2 regions of the Cedecea sp. genome follow, and region 2 is predicted to be linked to the other one. Evidence: predicted binding sites of a transcription regulator. Region 2 holds the regulator's gene; the other holds the start of a gene.
The links. The regulator LexA, encoded in region 2, represses DNA repair genes until DNA is damaged. The targets are predictions, from matches to a motif close to TNCTGTATGTACATACAGNA.
Positions count from the first base shown of each region.

Region 1 (7,473 bases), on a different contig from region 2:
CATATTTCTTTACGGTGCAGGGTAGGTATAAATACGGTGCGCCGCTTCAATTTCCTCAATCACCTCTTCGCTTAGCGTCAGATGCAGGCTTTCAAGGTTGGTTTTCAGCTGTTCCAGCGTGGTTGCGCCGAGCAGCGTGCTGGCGACAAACGGCTGACGGCGAACGAAGGCCAGCGCCATCTGCGCCGGATCCAGATTATGGCGTTTGGCTATCTCGACGTATGCCGCAACGGCTTTCTGGGACTGTTCGCTGCTGTAGCGGGTAAAACGGCTAAAGAGCGTGTTGCGGGCGCCAGCCGGTTTTGCCCCGTTCAGGTATTTGCCCGACAGTACGCCAAAGGCGAGGCAAGAATACGCGAGCAGCTCCACGCCCTCGTGCTGGCTTATTTCAGACAGGCCAACCTCAAAGCTACGGTTTAACAGACTGTACGGGTTTTGAATCGTGACGATGCGCGGCAGATCGTGTCTCTCAGCAAGCTGGAGATAGCGCATCACGCCCCAGGCGGTTTCGTTTGAGACGCCAATATAGCGGATCTTCCCGGCTTTCTGACATTCCGTCAGGGCTTCAAGCGTTTCCAGCAGCGTTACCGGCAGTGACGTGGTGTCGCTCCAGGTATAGCCGAGTTTACCGAAGGTGTTGGTCTGGCGCTGCGGCCAGTGCACTTGGTAGAGATCGAGGTAATCGGTTTGCAGACGCTTGAGGCTGGCGTCCAGCGCTTCACGAATGTTTTTGCGGTCGAGGATCTGGTTAGGGCGAATGCCCGCGTCGTTATTACGGGCCGGGCCGCTAACTTTAGACGCGATGATCAACTTCTCACGGTTACCGCGTGCTTTCAGCCAGCTTCCGACATAGCTTTCCGTTAGGCCCTGGGTCTCCGGGCGCGGCGGCACCGGGTACATTTCCGCGACATCAATTAGATTGACGCCCTGACTCACGGCGTAGTCGAGCTGCTGGTGGGCATCGGCCTCGCTGTTTTGTTCACCAAATGTCATGGTTCCCAGCCCCAGCGTGCTGACTTCAAGTGAACTGTGTGGGATACGGTGATAGTGCATAGCCGGCTTCCTGTTGTTCTTTTGACCACGTCAGGTATCGCTACCCGACAAAAAGGTCTATAAACATGGCAGAGGAGGAGGCAAAGCGAAAGAGGGGAGGCAAGAAAAGTCGTCAGGCCAGCCGACGGGCTGACCCTGCGAGACTAGCGCTCGATAATCTGGGAAACGTCGTTACGGTTGATCTGCATTTCATTGCCTTGCTGATCGCGATAGCTTACCAGACCGGTATCTTCATCAACCTTAGGTTTGCCTTCGGTCAAAATCATTCGCCCATCTTTTGTCGCCATCACATAGTCACTGCTGCAGCCGGAAACGGCGAAGGCAAGGCCAATGGCGGAAATTGCTACTGCCCATTTAGTCATCATTATTTTCCTCGTCAGGAAGGATTCAGTTAATAAGTTTAGTAATAACCTGATGAATAGGGGAAATAAAGCGGCAAATTCTTAATGGCGTAGGGGAAATGTAACATTATCCGGGCCACGCTGACATAACCCTGGATTCGCTTCCCCCGCCATTGTTAGAGCGTGAAATGCCGTGCCAGCAGCGCGGCGGTGAAATTCTTCTTCAGATAGAAACCACGCGGTAGAGTAAGAATGGGGGAGCCGTCAGCACCGATGGCTTCCGTTAGCGCCCGGCTGTTCGCTGCTTTTGGCCGCAGTTGAAGAACCTCTCCGTGGCGGGCGGTAATACGCTCAACCTGGCCCAGAACAATCAAATCCATCAGCTCTTCCCAGTCCAGACGCAACTGTTGCTCCTCTTCCTTTGAGGGGCTCCAAAGCAGTGGCGAGCCCACGTGCCGCTCGGCTAATGGGATTTGTCTTTCGCCTTCAACCGGGATCCACAGTACACGTTTGAGTTTATGCCGCACGTGGCTGGTTTCCCATACCACGCCGCTATTGCCGGTCAGGGGGGCTACGCAAACAAAAGTGGTTTCCAGCGGCCGGCCAAGGTTATCTACCGGGATCGTTTTCAGCTCGATGCCGAGGGCGGCAAAGTCCTGTTCGGGTTTGCTGCCTGCGCTGGCGCCAAGCCACTGTTCCAGCAAAATACCAATCCAGCCTTTATCTCGCTTTAAGTCTGCCGGTGCCTTTAGCCCGGCGTAAGCCGCAAGCTCGCCCAGGGTATAACCTGCGACTAATCTGGCCTGCCGAAGCAGGTCGGCTTCACATTTCGGGGGCGTGCTTAACGGACGTATTGGTTGCATAACTCGTTGATGTTTTTTGGTTAAAAAATGAACGCCATTTGTTCACAGCGAAAGGTTAGTTTAGCCCTCTGAGTATAAGATTAACAATATTATGATTTATAATGAGTTTTTTTAGGCTTTCGTCCAGCGAGTGCGGCGTTAAAAACGCTTTTCCAAATCTGGTCACTGACAATGAACAGGATCTTACACCCAGTTATCCACAGAAAAGTGGGATAACTGGGAAATAGCTCGACTACTGGTTCCATTTACAGCCTTGACGGGGCGGTAAAATACAAATTATCACCGATTTGTGACTAACTTGTTTGCACAATCTGTGGATAAAAACGACATTGCTCGATCTTTCATCAGTCGACGATCCTCATGTGTGATGATCATCACATTATGAACTTCGCGTGTCATTTTTTTGGTGTTATCATTATGAAAAATAACAATTTTAATTAGTGATTGGATTGCTGCTGATTTTACTTGTCCCAAGTTGTCCCGATGTAATTCGATAGTTCTTCACAGTTATATCCACAGAAAAAGTGAATAAAGCCGCCGGTTTTTACCATCCCCTGTTTATAACCCAGCTATCTTTTGTGAGTTATTCAAATGTTATTCCACGTAAACGCCGCCGAGAGAGTGGTTTACCGCCTGACACTTGTATGAAACAATCGATGCAATCTAAGTTTGTTTTGAGGTAGTCCGGTGATCGATGATGATGGCTACCGCCCCAACGTTGGGATCGTAATATGTAATCGGCAGGGACAGGTGATGTGGGCACGGCGTTTTGGCCAACATTCCTGGCAATTTCCTCAGGGGGGCATTAATCCTGGCGAGTCCGCTGAACAGGCAATGTACCGGGAGCTTTTCGAAGAAGTCGGTCTGCAGAGAAAAGATGTTCGCATTCTTGCCTCGACCCGAAACTGGTTGCGTTACAAATTACCTAAACGTTTGGTGCGTTGGGACACAAAGCCGGTTTGTATCGGCCAAAAACAAAAATGGTTTCTTTTGCAGTTGCTGAGCAGCGACGGCGAGATCAATATGCAAACCAGCAGCACGCCGGAATTTGATGGCTGGCGCTGGGTCAGTTATTGGTATCCGGTTCGTCAGGTTGTTTCATTCAAGCGCGATGTTTATCGCCGGGTAATGAAAGAGTTTGCCAGCGTGGTTATGCCGCTGCAGGAAGTTACGCCACCACGTAATAACTCGCCGGCCTGGCGACGTAAAAGAGGTTAAGTCACGCGAAAAATGCTCACCCGTCTGCGAGAAATAGTCGAAAAGGTCGCCAGTGCCCCGCGCCTCAATGAGGCGCTGGATATCCTGGTTACCGACATCTGCCTTGCGATGGATACCGAGGTTTGCTCGGTTTATCTCGCCGATCATGAGCGCCGCTGTTTTTACTTAATGGCGACGCGTGGTTTAAAAAAACCGCGTGGCCGTACCGTTACGCTTGCCTTTGACGAAGGTATTGTCGGCCTGGTTGGTCGGCTCGCAGAGCCGATTAACCTTGCCGATGCGCAAAAACACCCCAGCTTTAAATATGTACCTGCCGTAAAAGAGGAGCGTTTTCGTGCGTTTCTTGGGGTACCGATTATCCAGCGCCGTCAGCTTTTGGGGGTGCTGGTTGTCCAGCAGCGTGAACACCGGCAATACGATGAGAGCGAAGAGTCTTTCCTCGTTACGCTGGCCACGCAGATGGCCGGGATTTTATCCCAGTCACAGCTGGCTGCGCTGTTCGGGCAATATCGACAGACCCGTATTCGCGCACTGCCCGCTTCGCCTGGCGTGGCCATTGCTGAAGGCTGGATGGACACCACCGTCCCGCTGATGGAGCAGGTCTTTGAGGCATCCACTCTGGATACCGCGCTGGAGCGTGAGCGTCTTACCGCCGCGCTAGAAGAGGCTTCCGGGGAGTTTCGCCGCTACAGCAAACGCTTTGCCGCCGGGGCTCAGAAAGAGACCGCGGCTATCTTCGATCTTTACTCTCACCTGTTAACCGATGCGCGCCTTCGCCGTGAGCTTTTTGCCGAGGTGGACAAAGGCTCGGTAGCCGAATGGGCGGTAAAAACGGTTGTGGAAAAGTTTGCCGAACAGTTTGCCAGCCTTTCTGACAGCTACCTGAAAGAGCGGGCGGGAGACCTCAAAACCCTGGGGCAGCGCCTGCTATTTCACCTCGACGACACTATCCAGAGCCCGAATACCTGGCCCGAGCGCTTTGTTCTGGTTGCCGATGAGCTTTCTGCCACCACCCTTGCCGAGCTGCCGCAGAAGCGCCTTGCGGGCGTAGTCGTGCGCGACGGTGCGGCAAACTCTCATGCTGCCATCATGGTGCGTGCGCTCGGCATCCCAACCGTTATGGGGGCGGATATTCAGCCTTCGGTGCTGCATCACCGTATGCTGGTGGTGGATGGTTATCGCGGTGAATTGCTGGTTGATCCTGAGCCGGTCCTGCTGCAGGAATACCAGCGCCTGGTTAGCGAAGAGAATGAACTCAGCCGCCTTGCAGAAGACGACGTTGAGCAGCCCGCCGCGCTAAAAAGCGGGGAGCGGGTTCAGGTCATGCTGAATGCAGGGCTTAGCCCGGAACATGAAGAGCAGCTAGGAAGTCGTATCGACGGCATCGGGCTGTACCGCACCGAAATCCCTTTTATGCTGCAAAGCGGCTTCCCATCTGAAGAAGAGCAGGTCGCACAGTATCAGGGGATGCTGCAGATGTTTAACGACAAGCCTGTTACGCTACGCACGCTGGACGTTGGGGCCGATAAACAGCTCCCGTATATGCCTATCAGTGAAGAGAACCCTTGCCTTGGCTGGCGGGGCATTCGTATCACGCTCGACCAGCCGGAGATCTTCCTGATCCAGGTACGTGCGATGCTGCGGGCAAACGCGGCTACCGGCAATCTCAGCATTCTGCTGCCGATGATCACCAGTATTGATGAAATCGACGATGCCCGTAGATTGATCGATCGAGCCGGGCGAGAAGTGGAAGAGGAGTTAGGTTATCAACTGCCTAAGTTAAGGCTTGGGGTTATGGTTGAGGTGCCTTCAATGGTCTTTATGCTGGGTCACCTCGCAGAGCGCATTGATTTTATCTCGGTAGGCACTAACGATCTCACTCAATATTTGCTGGCGGTGGACCGCAATAACACCCGGGTAGCCAGCCTTTACGACAGCCTGCATCCGGCAATGTTACGCACGCTGAATCTGATAGCCCGCGAGGCGGAACGCTACGGCATCGACCTGTGTCTGTGCGGAGAGATGGCGGGTGATCCTATGTGTGTGGCGATTCTGGTGGGCATGGGCTACCGTCATCTATCGATGAACGGCCGCTCTGTCGCGCGTATTAAATACCTGCTGCGCCATATCAATCTTGAGGAGGCCGAGGTACTCGCCCAGCGCAGCCTCGAGGCGCAAATGGCGACGGAAGTTCGCCACCAGATCGCGGCCTTTATGGAGCGGAGAGGAATGGGCGGCCTGATTCGCGGCGGCCGTTAAGTTACTCAGTATGTCCCGGTGCCATCGGGACATTATCCTCACCTGACAACAAGGGATAAAACGTGGTTTTTCCCTTGTTGTGATTTATCAGCCGAAAACCCTGAAAGGGTTTTCCCTGTTCGTTTTCTTTGATGCCTTGTGTAGTTTTAATTTCCCACGTACGTCGTGCATTGCCTTAGGTGTCCCGGCATCATCGGGACATTACATATCTTTTACAACTTCCATAATCAATCACTCAGGCCGTTTGTGCTATGATCCGCTGCTTTCGGAGCGCATCGATAGCGGTGCGTACTTGCAACCCGCCTTTGATTTTTTGGCGGGGTAACAATAGCTTGTGGTGACAGATGAATAGTGGCTATCTGCGTTTCCCTGAATTTGACCCGGTGATTTTCTCCATCGGGCCGGTTTCCCTGCACTGGTACGGGCTCATGTACCTGGTTGGGTTCGTGTTTGCCATGTGGCTTGCCGGACGTCGTGCCAGCCGTCCAGGCAGCGGTTGGACGAAAAATGAAGTAGAAAATCTGCTGTATGCAGGGTTCCTCGGGGTGTTCCTGGGCGGCCGTCTGGGCTATGTCTTCTTCTACAACCTGCCGGTCTTCCTTGCCGATCCCCTGTACCTGTTCAAGGTCTGGGACGGCGGTATGTCCTTCCACGGCGGGCTTATCGGTGTTATCTGCGTCATGATTTGGTTCGCACGCCGCACCAAACGTACCTTCTTCCAGGTCTCCGACTTTATTGCTCCGCTTATCCCGTTTGGTCTTGGCGCGGGTCGCCTCGGCAACTTTATCAACGGTGAGCTGTGGGGCCGCGTCGACCCTAACTTCCGCTTCGCCATGCTGTTCCCTGGCTCGCGCAGTGAAGACGTTGGTCTGCTGGCAACGCATCCGGAATGGCAGTCGCTGTTCAATACTTACGGCGTGCTGCCGCGCCATCCGTCGCAGCTTTATGAGCTGGCGCTGGAAGGGGTTGTGCTGTTCATCATTCTGAACCTGTTTATTCGTAAGCCTCGCCCGATGGGCTCGGTATCTGGCCTGTTCCTGATCGGCTATGGCGCGTTCCGCATCATCGTGGAATTTTTCCGCCAGCCGGACGCGCAGTTCACCGGCACCTGGGTGCAGTACATCAGCATGGGGCAGATTCTGTCGATTCCGATGATTGTTGCCGGTATCGCCATGATGGTCTGGGCTTACCGCCGTCCACAGCAGCAACTTTCGTGAGGTGACATGAAACAGTATCTTGATTTGATGAAAAAAGTGCTCGAAGAGGGCACGCCGAAAGCGGACCGTACCGGTACTGGCACGTTGTCTATTTTTGGGCATCAAATGCGCTTCAACCTGCAGGAAGGGTTCCCGCTGGTTACCACCAAAAAATGTCACTTGCGGTCGATTATTCATGAGCTGCTGTGGTTCCTTAACGGGGATACCAACATTGCGTACCTGAAAGAAAATAAGGTCACAATTTGGGACGAGTGGGCGGATGAAAATGGCGACCTTGGCCCGGTTTACGGCAAGCAGTGGCGTTCCTGGGCAGCACCTGACGGGCGCTATATTGACCAGCTGACCACCGTGTTGAACCAGCTGAAAAATGACCCGGACTCCCGACGCATCATCGTTTCTGCATGGAACGTAGGCGAGCTGGATAAAATGGCGCTGGCGCCTTGCCACGCGTTCTTCCAGTTCTACGTGGCCGACGGCAAGCTCTCCTGCCAGCTTTATCAGCGCTCCTGCGATATCTTCCTT
Region 1 covers NZ_DASYBS010000096.1:74,246-81,718, forward strand. Annotated here, with positions in the region: gene VGM55_RS15260 (NADP(H)-dependent aldo-keto reductase) at 10-1,053, opposite strand; gene VGM55_RS15265 (YgdI/YgdR family lipoprotein) at 1,197-1,415, opposite strand; gene mutH (DNA mismatch repair endonuclease MutH) at 1,571-2,257, opposite strand; gene rppH (RNA pyrophosphohydrolase) at 2,945-3,475, shown strand; gene ptsP (phosphoenolpyruvate--protein phosphotransferase) at 3,488-5,734, shown strand; gene lgt (prolipoprotein diacylglyceryl transferase) at 6,079-6,951, shown strand; gene thyA (thymidylate synthase) at 6,958-7,473, shown strand, end outside.
Region 1: the regulator LexA is predicted to act here: its motif matches at 2,491-2,510, upstream of mutH (DNA mismatch repair endonuclease MutH).

Region 2 (7,473 bases):
CGAAGCGCCCGTTCTGCACGCGATCGGAGGGACAGCCAACGTTAAGGTTAATTTCATCGTAACCGCGCGCTTCGGCAAGCTTCGCACAATGCGCCAGCGCCTGCGGATCACTTCCGCCCAGCTGCAGCGCAATCGGATGCTCATCTTCGCTATAGGCCAGATAGTCCCCTTTGCCGTGAATGATCGCCCCGGTCGTCACCATTTCGGTGTACAACAGCGTGTGGCGAGACAGCTGACGCAGGAAATAGCGACAGTGGCGATCGGTCCAGTCGAGCATCGGCGCAATGGAGAAGCGGTGCGGCTGGAAAGGAGTCTGGTTGCTTTGTGAGGACATACGTTTACGCAGGCTACGATTAAAAAAGGGTCGCTACTATAGCATAAAGCTGCGCCGGGGCATCAGGCTGCCCCGGCATTCAGCATCAGAAGGCTACGCTCAGCTGTGCGCCAGCGCCCCAGGTTTGATCCTGGCCATACAATCCCATCAAATCGACGTTCACATGTTTACCCGCCGCGAAGCCCACGCCGCCGGTAAAGACGTTGCTGTCGTTATTTTTCACATCCGCACGGTAACCGGCACGCACTGCCAGCCAGGAAAGCGGCCTCACTTCGGCACCTACGCCAACATACCGGGAATTGGCTTCGCTTTTGAAACCTTTTGTTTCGGTCAAATCACCGTCGGCACTCAGCGTCACCAGCTCGTTATGCCAGGCCACCCCAGCGGTGACCAGCGGGCTGATTTGATAAGTATCTTTATAGCTACGGACTTCACCGGTGCGCCCGTTAGTGATGCGGATATCTTTCGTGTCGATATCACGGGAAACCAGGTTCTGGCCGCTCAGGCCAACGGTCCAGTTCTCGCCAAAATCGGCCGCCACGCCGGCATCCAGGTTGAATCCGGTGTCATCGTTGCGGTACTGGCTGTTCTTCCAGTCGCCGCTGCGGTAGTCATAAATAGAGGTGGTGTAGTTATAGAGCCAGGTTTTCTGCAGCTTTGGCGTGACGCCAACGGAAACCGGCACGCCACCGACGTCAAATTTGTGGGCCAGCGCAATGCCGTAATCAGAAACGATAGCCGCACGCCCGGAGGCGGTGGAGTTCAAGTTCCGGGTGATACGGTCTGAGCCGTTTAGCGCCGCATCAATCGCTACGCTGCCCGCCACCAGGCTGGAATTCTGGATGCTGTGCAGATAATCGATATCGTTTTGATCGATTGAAGAGCTGACCTTCGCACGTGCGTAAGCCCTGGTGACAAAAGCAACTGAGAGTGTGTCATTTGGAATACTGACCGCAATGCCCGCTGCGGCTTTGGCATTTGCCGTTTCGCCCCGTAAATCTTCCAGCTCACCGGCTAAATCCCCTGCCGCACCGCGGAACTGATTTAACGTGCCGTTCGGATTGATAAGAATATCCCGCGGCGTTAACGATCCAATGGCCAGCTTATAGTTGTCCACCTTATCGCTAATCTCATCAATTTTGTCTTCGAGATTATCTTTATCCGTTATTTGCGCCCCGACGGTCGGCAGAATAACGGTAATATTGTCATCTGGCTGCGATCTGGCTAATAGCGCCGGGTTGATTAACACGCCGCTGCCATAATTAGCAGAAGCAACACCTGTTCCCCCCATCGCATCGTTACGCGCTTCGGACCAGGTCCCTGCCGCCCCGGCCTGATGGGCAATAAGTAACGTTGCGGCAAGTGTCGCCACCGAAGATTTTATTTTATTCATTCACAGCACGCCTGTCTGATTGTCAGATGATGTAACTCGCCCCTGACAGTTATGACTGAACAGAGGCAGACTATTGCTGTGAATAGCGCGATAAAAAGATGGATATTTGAACCATCAAGATCCCAAATATATCCTTAGGGTTAACGTCTCGTTGTTTCCTTGCTGATTAATTTATAGTTTACCCTTTGGCTTTCGTGAAGGCAGACCGTTATGCGGACCAAAGAATTGAGGGGGATGATCTATCCAGCGATCCTTGCGCTGCACGGCGTAAGACTGATTTAGCGGGTAATAAATTTTATTTTCAGCTTTATTAGCCTCCCCTACGACCAATAGCCGAACGTCTTGCTCGGTATTATTGATAAAGGTATGGCAAATGCCTGTTCCGGCAGGAAAACCTACGCTATCGCCGGGCTCAAGCTGCCAAAGATGGCCATTGATCCACACTTCCGGGTGCCCTTCGAGCACATACGCAAACTCCTCCTCGCTGCTCTCCGCATGGGGATAAGAGGTTCTGCGTCCAAGCGGAATGCGCTCGTGGTGAATACCAAGGCGGCCTAAGCCAAAACTGCGGGCAAGCGGGGCACCAATAGAAAACAGCTCCGTGCTGTCCGGATAGGTTGAATCATCCTCGCCTTCCAGCTCGCGCCAGTGGCGAATACAATCGGGTTTTTGCATCACTTCCTCCTGGGTAGATAGGGTCATTATGTACCAGGATTCGGCGTTTTATCCGCATTATGGTAAAGTATTGCGTCAATGACCGGGAGAGGCTGATGGACACCACAACTTCGCATGACGTGTTAGCACAGGCTGAAAAGCTGTGCCTGCAACGCAATGTACGCCTGACGCCGCAGCGTCTCGAGGTGTTGCGCCTTATGGCCGAGCAAACCGGCGCCATCAGCGCCTACGACCTGCTGGATCTCCTGCGCGTCAGCGAGCCACAGGCTAAGCCACCCACCGTTTACCGTGCGCTGGATTTTCTGCTGGAGCAGGGTTTTGTGCACCGGGTGGAATCCAACAACAGCTACGTGCTGTGCAATTTTATCGATCATCCAACCCATTCTTCTGCCATGTTTATCTGCGACAGATGCGGGGCAGTGAAAGAGCAGGCGGCTCAGGGTGTAGAAGATATTATGCAGAATCTGGCGTCAAAAATGGGTTTTGCCCTGCGCCACAACGTGATTGAAGCCCACGGGCTGTGTTCAGACTGTTCGGAAGTTGAAGCCTGTCGCCACCACGGCGCCTGCAATCACGACCACACTGTGCAGCCGAAGAAAAAGCGTTAAGAAGGGTAGGTACATCCTTGTACCCGGGCAGGATTGGTTTACGGATTAGCACATTTGAGGGGCCGCCAGGTTACCAGCGGTATTCGTTCCTGGACTCCCAGTCCTTAACCTCTTTCTCTGCCTGGTCTTTGGCGTAACCATAACGTTCCTGGATTTTACCCACCAGTTGGTCACGCTTCCCTTCAATGACGGTCATGTCGTCATCGGTCAGCTTACCCCATTTTTCTTTGACCGTACCTTTGAACTGCTTCCAGTTACCGCCGATTTCGTCCTTATTCATTGTCATCTCCTCATCGTTCGGTTTAGGTGTTTTGCATCCTCACTGTCGGATGCTGAATTTCTGGAAAACATCCAATATCTGCTGGATGTAGAAATAATTGTAGTCAAGGATTTCGGGTTACATTTAAAACTCAGAATCTTTAACCATTTTCAAAATCAGTGGCACGCGGACTCCCGCCTTAAAAGCGGGAAATCAGCATGATAGATGAGAAGTTAACGAGGATTAGAAAACGCGATCAATGGTCGCCATGCGCGGCAAACCAGGTGTTATTGCGCCAGTGGCGCCGCCAGATATAACCGAGCGACAGGCCGCGCAAAGCCAAAAATACCGCCAGCGACAGCCATAAAGCGTGGTTGCCAAACAGCGGCAGCGTAAGCAGCGTCACGCCAAAGCCTAATGCGGCAACCGCCATGCTGTTACGCATCTCCGCGCCACGCGTCGCCCCAATAAACATGCCGTCCAGTAGATAGCACCAGACGCCGACGACCGGCAATACGACCTGCCAGGCCAGGTAACTGTCGGCCTGCTGACGCAGTTCCGGCAAGGACGTCAGCAGCGCGACGATGTGTTCTCCGGCAACGGCATAGAGAGCGGCAAATGCAACCGCGACCAACCCGGCCTGCCTGCACGCTGCGCCCCAAACCTCCAGCAGTTGCCCACGGTTACGTGCGCCGTAGGCCTGCCCGGAATGAGCTTCCACCGCATAAGCGAAGCCGTCCAGCGCATAGGCGGTGAAGGTCAGCAGCGTCATCAGCACGGCGTTCACCGCCACAATTTCGCTACCGAGACGCGCGCCGAAGATGGTGATGGAGGCAAAGCAAATTTGCAGCAGCAGCGAACGCAGCATGATGTCGCGGTTGAGCGCCAGCAGCTTGCGGAGATCCCCCTGCCAGGCCGTTTTAAGACGTGCCCAGCTAATACCGCGCAGCTTCAGAACGTTACGCACCATCACCAGGCCGATAATAAACGTGGCGTATTCAGATACTGCCGTCGCCAGCGCCGCCCCCTGCACGTTCATCTGCAGCCCCATCACCAGCCAGAGGTCGAGCACGATATTGATAAGGTTCCCCACCACCAGCAGGATCACCGGTGCCCGCGCATACTGAACGCCCAGCAGCCAGCCCAACAGCACGAGGTTAGCCAGCGATGCGGGAGCACTCAGCCAGCGGATCTCCAGGAAACGACGAGCCTGATACAGCACGTCTTCGCTGCCGCCAACGACATGCAGCGCGAGGGCGATCAGCGGATAACGCAGTAGCACGATGGCAAGCCCGGCGATCAGCGCCAGCATCAATGGCTGAATCAGCGCGCGCGCCAGCCGCTGTGGATCGTTTGCGCCAAACGCCTGCGCCGTTAACCCGGTGGTACTCATTCGCAGAAAAAGCAGCAGCATAAACAGGAAGCTGGTCGCCGTCGCGCCGATAGCCACCCCGCCAAGATAAGTCGGGCTATCGAGATGGCCGATGACGGCGGTGTCGACAAGACCCAGCAGCGGTACGGTTATGTTGGAAAAAATCATCGGCAGCGCCAGCCACCACAGCGCACCATCCGTTGACGAGAAGAATCGCATGGGAATGATCCAGGGGAAAATAGAGGAGTTTAAAGCGAGTGGTACGGCAGATTTACCGCACCACCAGAAGAAGGGTTACAGCCATTCGCCGTTGCGAATCACCCCAACGGCCAGACCTTCAATGCTAAAATTCTGCTCGCGGAGATCGACGACAATAGGTTGGAATTCGCTGTTTTCCGGCAGCAGATGCACGGTGTTGCCCTGCTTTTTCAGGCGTTTCACGGTCACTTCATCGTCGATACGCGCGACAACCACCTGGCCGTTACGCACGTCCTGCGTTTTGTGTACCGCAAGCAAATCGCCGTCCATGATGCCGATATCTTTCATCGACATGCCGCTTACGCGCAGCAGGAAGTCCGCATTCGGCTTAAACAGAGACGGGTCAACCTGGTAGTGGCCTTCGATATGCTGCTGCGCCAGCAGCGGTTCACCGGCTGCAACGCGGCCCACCAGCGGCAGGCCACTTTCTTCTTCAACCAGCAGGCGAATACCTCGCGACGCGCCGGAAACAATCTCGATAACCCCTTTACGGGCCAGCGCTTTGAGATGTTCCTCAGCGGCGTTTGGAGAACGGAACCCCAGACGTTGTGCAATCTCGGCGCGCGTCGGTGGCATGCCGGTTTGGTTGATATGATCCCGAATGAGATCAAACACCTCTTGCTGCCTGGTAGTTAGTGCTTTCATTCCGCCCCCTGGGTGTTTATACAGTTATGCTGTGAGTATATACAGCCCCGGGCGAATTTGAAACCACAAATTAAGCAAAAAACCAGCGACTTAAACTATTCTGGAAAGGCTATCGCAAATGTGACCAAAGCAGCGTGGCCCAGGTCACAACGGCAAGGATAATCGCTATCAGCACCGCAGCAGAACCCATGTCTTTGGCTCGTCCGGAAAGCTCGTGGTACTCGGTGCCCACACGGTCAACCAGCGCTTCAATGGCGCTATTGAGAATCTCGACAATCATCACCAACACGACCGAGCCAATCAGTAAAATACGGGTAATAGGGTCAACGTCCAGCCAACAGGCGATAACAATAGCGATAACCGCAGCCACGCCCTCCTGACGAAAGGCGGCTTCGTTGATCCAGGCCGCACGCAGCCCCTTCCACGAGTAGCCTGCAGCCTTAATAATGCGGGTGATGCCGGTGGTATTATTCGCCATTCAAGGAAACCTTTTTAAATATTGAGCGTCAATGCTCATTGAGTCTAAATCGCAGCGCCACAGAAATTCCCCAGAGTTTCTGATATCCTTGCGGCGCATTTGCATTATTAACCTGAGGCTTTACATCATTTATGTCAGGCTGGCCAAGAATTTACTACAAATTACTTAATTTACCATTAAGCGTTCTGGTAAAGAGCAAGTCTATCCCGGCGGATCCCCAAACCGAGCTCGGTCTGGATCCTTCACGCCCCATTATGTACGTCCTGCCCTACAATTCTAAGGCAGACTTACTGACGCTGCGTGCCCAATGTCTGGATCACGACCTGCCCGACCCACTGGAACCGTTGGAAATTGACGGCGTACTGCTGCCGCGCTACGTGTTTATTCACGGCGGGCCGCGCGTCTTTACCTACTACACGCCAAAAGAAGAGTCGATAAAACTGTTCCACGATTATCTGGATCTGCACCGCAGCAACCCAGACCTCGATGTGCAGATGGTGCCGGTTTCCGTGATGTTCGGCCGCTCGCCAGGCCGCGAGAAAGGGGAAATCAATCCGCCTTTACGCACCCTGAACGGTGTCCAGAAATTCTTTGCGGTTTCGTGGCTGGGCCGCGATAGCTTCGTGCGCTTTTCCCCACCGGTTTCGCTGCGCCGCATGGCAACCGAACACGGCACGGACAAGATTATCGCCCAAAAACTGGCTCGCGTGGCGCGTACTCACTTTGCCCGCCAGCGTCTGGCTGCGGTCGGGCCACGCCTGCCGGTACGCCAGGATCTTTTCAACAAGCTATTGGCGTCAAAAGCGATTGCCCGCGCGGTTGAAGATGAAGCTCGCAGCAAGAAAATCTCCCATGAGAAGGCGCAGCAAAACGCCATCGCGCTGATGGAAGAGATTGCCGCTAACTTTTCCTATGAAGCGGTGCGTTTAACGGATCGCGTCTTAGGGTTAACCTGGAACCGTCTCTACCAGGGCATTAACGTGCATAACGCAGAGCGCGTGCGCCAGCTTGCCCATGACGGCCATGAAATTGTCTATGTGCCTTGCCACCGCAGCCACATGGATTACCTGCTGCTCTCCTACGTGCTTTATCACCAGGGGCTGGTCCCGCCGCACATTGCCGCCGGTATTAACCTGAACTTCTGGCCAGCCGGCCCGATTTTCCGCCGCCTGGGCGCGTTCTTTATTCGCCGTACGTTCAAGGGCAATAAACTTTACTCCACGGTGTTCCGCGAATATCTCGGCGAGCTGTTCAGCCGCGGCTATTCCGTTGAGTACTTTGTCGAGGGTGGGCGTTCACGTACCGGTCGCCTGCTTGATCCGAAGACCGGCACCCTGTCGATGACGATTCAGGCAATGCTGCGCGGCGGTACCCGCCCTATTACGCTGGTGCCGATTTACATCGGCTACGAGCACGTAATGGAAGTGGGTACTTATGCCAAAGAACTGCGC
Region 2 covers NZ_DASYBS010000093.1:46,481-53,953, reverse strand. Annotated here, with positions in the region: gene dusA (tRNA dihydrouridine(20/20a) synthase DusA) at 1-334, opposite strand, end outside; gene VGM55_RS14640 (conjugal transfer protein TraF) at 420-1,727, opposite strand; gene VGM55_RS14635 (cupin domain-containing protein) at 1,899-2,402, opposite strand; gene zur (zinc uptake transcriptional repressor Zur) at 2,498-3,010, shown strand; gene VGM55_RS14625 (CsbD family protein) at 3,081-3,290, opposite strand; gene dinF (MATE family efflux transporter DinF) at 3,526-4,860, opposite strand; gene lexA (transcriptional repressor LexA) at 4,936-5,544, opposite strand; gene VGM55_RS14610 (diacylglycerol kinase) at 5,654-6,022, opposite strand; gene plsB (glycerol-3-phosphate 1-O-acyltransferase PlsB) at 6,154-7,473, shown strand, end outside.